One region of the Vibrio mytili genome, then DNA from elsewhere that is predicted to be linked to it. Evidence: riboswitches for the same ligand, from Rfam matches in the RefSeq annotation. Region 1 holds a riboswitch; the other holds the start of a gene.

Region 1 (3,148 bases):
CCTAGGACCCTAATACCTAGTCCCTTCCATCAATGTGATACCCACACCGCCAACAAGCACCGAATTGCCCTTCATTGTTCTCTAAGCAATGAGGGCATTGCCAATCCGGAAATACGTTTGGTTGCGTTTGCTTTTCATAGCCTTCAATAATTATCGCTGCCTGGCGGTGTTGCTCTGGATTCAACAACCAAACATAAGGATCCGTGTCTTCCCCAAAGGGCAATTCACCCTTTAACCCAAAGATCCCCTCTCCACGTACCTCACAACATACCTGCTCTGCTTTTAGCAACTCGCAGACAATATGGGCTTCAGCTGGATTCTTAGCGATAAATATCTTCATTAAGTATTATTTCTCTTGCTTTGAATGTTGGGCATGAACCTCATCATTACCCACTTAATGATGATAGGAAACAACCCAAGTAAAGCCAAAGAGGCTAATATGGAGGGCGACGCGGCATCGGAGAGGCTTTCAATGCGAGCTAATTGGGTACCTGCATTTAGGTATACGGCGGTTCCAGGTAGCATACCTATTTGGCTTATCAGGTAGAATCGGCCGACTGACATCGGCGTTAGCCCCATTAAAAGGTTGATTAAGAAAAAAGGAAATACCGGAATCAAACGCAGCGACAACAGATAGAACGAACCGTCTTTTTTGACACCATTGTTAATGGCCTCGAGTTTTTTGCCGAATTTATTTTGTACCCACTCTTGCAGCAAATAGCGGCTACTCAGAAACGCCACTGTCGCTCCAATCGTACTGGCAAAAGAGACTAGCAACAAACTTGACCAAAAACCAAAAAGTGCTGCACCGAGTAAGGTGACCACCGCGGCGCCAGGAATCGATAAAGCAGTAACGACAATATAGGTGAAGAAGTACACCGCCGCTGCCAAGATGAAGTTTTTATCAATATAAGCGTTTAAATCGGCTTGCTGGGCTTTGGCATTTTCTAAGGTCAAATAGGGGCTAAAGTATGTCGCTAAGATTACGATGACAGTAACAAGGATTAACCCGACGATCTTTTTTTTATCCATTATGCAGTTCCACTTAGATATCACAAAATCTATAGACAGGTTAAGAGAGGAAAAAATTTCAAAAAAAACCGCAGATAAAACTGCGGTTTGATGATACTTGAAAACGGACGTTACTGAAGTTGGCTTTTTAGTTCATCCCGACGAGTTTGCGGAACCACGCTCCAGTGAGTACCATTAATCGCGCCTTCTAAAGCCCAGAGTAGTTCGATACTTACAGAGGTGCTGTGCGTATCTTGGATTGCTTTATATGCGTTTAATGCGCCTTCTTCTTCGAGCTGTTCTACGGATTTAATTCCGGCTTTTTTCAACATTCGCTCTGTTGCTAACCGAAGGTTAGGTAAGTCTTTTAACCGCGTTGGTTTGGTATTGGCTTGCTCGACTTTTTCCAACTTTGCGCATTTAAGAGATTGTTGCGCAACGTCCAATAAACGTTCACGAGATTCCCATAAATCATTAGAAATAGCATAGTATTTAGTAACAACGGGAAAGCCACGCTTTTTATATACGTACGGTTTTAGTCCTTGTTTCTCGAACTGAGAACAGGACTGCTGGTCTGCTCGTATATGAAGCTGATTGTTCACTACTAGAGCAAACATAGTCTCATCTGCGAACAGCCCGAAGCCGCCAAACATTGAGCGCGATTTGATCGTGCCAAGTGCCTCAAACAGCTTCATTGAGTCTTTGAGTATTGGTTTATCCATGATGTCTTATCTCGGTGTAATTCATATTACGCCACCAAAAATCAGGTCCGAGAGATTAGCAAATGCATGTAGTAACAATGTCATTAAAGGGTAAACTCATTATATGCATATTTGCCATCGGCAACCCCGCTACCTTCCACTAAAAAATAGGGTTCAGGCCGGAAGCTTTGCGTCCCATTCTTTCAAATGGTTTGCCCTGTGCGTGACATTTTCAGAATACTGTGGATATTGAATCAATATCACATTTCAGCTCATAAAGTGTGATGTTCGTTCAGTAAATAATGCGTAATTATGCATTATGATTCTTATTATCTGATGTGGTCAATTAACACAACAAGAGAACGCTTTTATTGCATTAAGTGACAATAAAACAAAGAGTTATTTTGTGAGGTTTTGTGAAAAGTTAGATGGGGGTTTAATAAATGTTATTTTTAAGAAAAAAATAAGCACCTTGCGCAGGTGCTTATTTGTTAGACTATTTTACTCAGTTGAGTTTTTTAACCGTATTGCGGATGACCAGCTCAGGCTGCATTTCAAAAATTCGCTTCTCATGCTCTTTATCTTTAATTCGCTCAAGCAGAATTTCGAACGCATTTTTACCAACACGGCGCTTAGGCTGGTGAATGGTTGTAAGTGGTGGTGAGAAATACTCTGCCAGCTCAATATTGTCATAGCCCACAACAGAAATATCATCTGGCACTGAAATGCCATTTTGTTGTAATCGGCTCATTAAACCAAGTGCCATTGTATCGTTGAAGCAAAAGACCGCTGTTGGACGCTTTTTCATAGCGGTGATCTGATCGGCAACCAATACGGCAGTGTCACATTCAAAGTTACCTTCTAGAATCCAATCCTCGTTTACAGGGAGATCAGCTTCAGCCATAGCACGACGGAAACCTAGAATACGTTCCTTACAAGCCAGTTTTTCAAAGTGACCACTTAAACACGCAATATCAGTATGACCATTATCGATTAGGTACTTAGTTGCTATGTAACCACCTTCCTCTGAGTTATCCATGATTTTATCTGCTTGAGAGCTCTCTGGCCCCCAATCCATGACCACCTTTGGAATATCAGCATGACGGTCAAGCATCTCTTTTAGCTCTTCGGTTAAATCGGAGCACATAACCAAGATGCCATCAACACGCTTTTCTGCCAACATACGAATATAGTCACGTTGTTTTTCGTATATGCCACCTGTGTTACATAAAATCAGAGTATAACCTTGTCGGTAACAGTAACTCTCAACACCATCAATGACTTCAGAGAAGAATAAGTTGGTTGACTGAGTCACCAACATACCGATGGTTCTGGTTGAATTACATTTTAAGCTACGAGCTACCGCACTAGGGGCATAATTTAACTCATCAACCGCTTTCATGACTTTTTCTTGAGTTGCTTCTGCAACAAAGCGC
Region 2 (3,148 bases), on a different replicon from region 1:
CGGTAGGAGCCAAAGTGCCACCGCGTCGAAAGTTTTCTTTAAAACCGACCGTATCAATGAAGGATTGGATCAAACCATCAGGCATCACATAGTGTGAATAAGACTGGAAGTGGCCTGCTGGCTGGTTGTAGTCCGGATCAAACGGCGTTCCTGGGTAGAAGTTCAAATTCGTCGGATTACCAAGGACTAAACCTGAGCCTTGGTTCATCGGCTGGTAATCACTGCGAATGCCATTGCCGACAAAACCGTAAACCCCTTCAGGACCGGTAATGCCGTTTGCAAAAGTCGTGCTGTGGCTGATAGTGAATAGGTAGTACTTACCGTCTTTCTGGTAAATTTGAGGTCGTTCAGTCTGATCGGTTACACAGTTCGCTGAAAGAATCGGTGGCAAGAACTCCCATTCAGTCAGATCTTCATTGGTCGCTCTCGCCAAACCGACATTACCAATCTGGAACGTTGCACCTGATGAATTCACTTCTCTGACGGTTTCAGCGTACGGGTCTCCTACCTGATAACCAAGATCTTCCGCAGTACACTTCGCAGAGCCCCTCTCCATTGCTGAGTTACCCTCAAATACCATAAACGTTTCACCTGGGTGAGCAGGGTCCTCAAAGGTGAATGGATCACGGAAGTTAAAGTAAGGGTTTTGTTCTGCGGTCTGATAGTAAGTTCCGTCGGCTTCCAGTAGGTTAATCACCTTATCGAAACCCGTGAACTTCACGCCATTTTTATTTGCGTGTATCTTACCAACACTTAGCGCGATACGCGGATCATATGGCTTAATGTCATTACCTTCAGAATCACGATAAAACGCAACATCAGTAAAGAAAAGCTTAACCTCGCCACCTGGGAAAATACGAGCAGACCCAGACCACTGTGTTTGATGGCTGAAGGACTGATCCTCAAAAATTTGTCCGGTGACGCCTTCATCAAAGATCAAACCACCGTAAGTCCACCCACCGTTTTCAGGGCGCTGATCCGCTGGAATTCCCGCAGGACGATAGAAGTAACCGATCTTCGCAAATACATGACGGTCATCAAAACCTAGACTTCGATCGGCCACGAGCGAAAAAATAACTTCCTGCCCGTTAACGCTGTATTGGTTCGCATCCGCATCGGTTAGAGGCCATGAGTCCCATACCCAAACCTGTTCGTTAGACATATCTGGAAAATCTTGAGGGACGCTTGGCATCGTGTATTCCTCTGGCATCGAGTTTTCACGAGATCCTGCCATTGGGTCAGACAAACGCTTGAGCTGGCGTGCGTCAGCACGGGTCCACTTAGCGGTAAAGTCAGCATCAGGAGCGAATGCTTCTTGCGTGTGTACGGTAGGCTCTGGCCCTGGTTGAAGCTGAGCGGCGAAAGCAAACTGGCTAGCCGTTGCTGTCCCTATTAGCATCCCTAAAATAGGGACTCTCGCTTTGATTTTCGTTGAACGCATTTTACTTACCTCTGCTAATAAAATTTTGAAATTTTTAATTTTCTAGAAGTGGTTAACCCTCAGTATTGCGACGAACTAATCACATTAAATTGCTGCATACAACTTCAAATCAAAAGTTGAGAACGTTCCCTAAAATAAGCAAAACTTAAACCTTCACATCAAACAGACTATGAAAACGACTGAACACCTGTGTGAAAGTAAATCTCAAATATGTTTTTGTTATTGAAATACAACTAAATTTTCTTAGTCAGCATACAAAACTGGCGGTCCCGCTACCATAGGAAATATCCGTTAGATCGGAGACTTTGCGTCACCCTCTTTCGAAGGTTTTGCCTTTATCAGTTAAGCAACACTCACATGGGGAGATATGGTCAACTGGCCGTGGACATGCTGTTCTGTCCACGCGAAAAATCATAACAATGGAAAATGACAATTCAAGGATAATACGATTACAAGTATGAAACTCTGACAATGGCGTGACTCAATTGAACGTTGATATATGAAGCACTTCACGCAACAAAACCTTATTGAAACTAGGTTGGTTCCGGTTACAAGAAACAGCAACAATAGAGTTTGAACCAAATAAAAAACCTTCACACCAAACTAATTAAAAATAACCCAAAAAACACACAAAAATGACATAAAAACATAATAACAGAAAAAATTATAAGCAAATGCCCATCGCTCTCTTAACCTCACCCATTAAACAACTTGGTTGGTAACGTTACCATTCGTGCAATGAGGATATGTACCGACTTTCTCCTGATCGTTTATGACTTACCCCCAACAAGCCCTCCTACTCTTTCAAAACGAGACATATATCATTTTATATACTCTCACTCACACTAAGGTGAATTAAACTTAGAGTAAGTACCTAAAAAGACCTTTGGTTGTTTCACCTGATTAATACACATGGTGATCGGAATAGTTACCAATGTTTAAGGAGCGGATGTGTTTGAAGCTTTTACCTATCTAGCTGATTGGATGACCTACCGATTACTTGGCCTGTCGTCAGGCTCTAAGCTAGCAGACGCGACACATTTCTTTATCGAAGACACTACGAAGATACTCGCCTTATTGATCATCATGATATATGTGATTGCCCTACTGCGAGCATCCTTAAATGTTGAAAAGGTTCGCCATTACCTGGAAGGAAAACGACGCTTTTTTGGTTACCTAGCAGGCAGCTTTTTTGGCGCAATTACTCCGTTTTGTTCATGTTCCAGTATTCCTGTCTTTCTTGGTTTTACCTCTGCTGGTATCCCCATAGGAATCACTATGGCTTTTCTCATTACGTCGCCATTAATTAATGAAATTGCCGTGTTATTGCTATTTAGTCTGCTTGGATGGCAGTTCACCGTCATGTACGTCATCGTTGGCATGAGCATCGGCATATTAAGTGGCTGGCTACTAGATTTAATCGGCGCTCATCGTTGGTTACAGCCTATTGCAGCAAAGGCGATGCATAACGCGAAGAGCGCTACGCAAAGCGGTGTTCCTAATCATGCTCATACACACTCACGTATTACGCTTTCAGAGCGTCATCAGTTTGCCAAACAAGAAATGACTGAAATTGTCAGCCGCGTTTGGAAATGGGTATTAATTGGGGTCGGGATTGGTGCAGGTTTACATGGCTTTGTACCCGATGGATGGATTGAGACCCATTTAGGTCAAGGGCAGTGGTGGTCCGTTCCAGCAGCCGTGTTG

What was found. Region 1 has a riboswitch for cyclic di-GMP ahead of ONE56_RS08660 (TfoX/Sxy family DNA transformation protein). Riboswitches for the same ligand answer to the same signal wherever they lie in the genome.
Region 2: linked by a shared signal. The riboswitch ahead of ONE56_RS19375 (glycoside hydrolase family 68 protein) and the one ahead of ONE56_RS08660 (TfoX/Sxy family DNA transformation protein) in region 1 are both predicted to bind cyclic di-GMP.

The regions. Positions count from the first base shown of each region.
Region 1 covers NZ_CP110481.1:1,885,477-1,888,624, reverse strand. The annotation lists gene ONE56_RS08670 (putative signal transducing protein) at 17-340, opposite strand; gene ONE56_RS08665 (TVP38/TMEM64 family protein) at 340-1,032, opposite strand; gene ONE56_RS08660 (TfoX/Sxy family DNA transformation protein) at 1,143-1,733, opposite strand; cyclic di-GMP riboswitch class I at 1,850-1,939, opposite strand; gene purR (HTH-type transcriptional repressor PurR) at 2,218-3,148, opposite strand, start outside.
Region 2 covers NZ_CP110482.1:1,308,748-1,311,895, forward strand. The annotation lists gene ONE56_RS19375 (glycoside hydrolase family 68 protein) at 1-1,441, opposite strand, end outside; cyclic di-GMP riboswitch class I at 1,701-1,785, opposite strand; gene ONE56_RS19380 (permease) at 2,393-3,148, shown strand, end outside.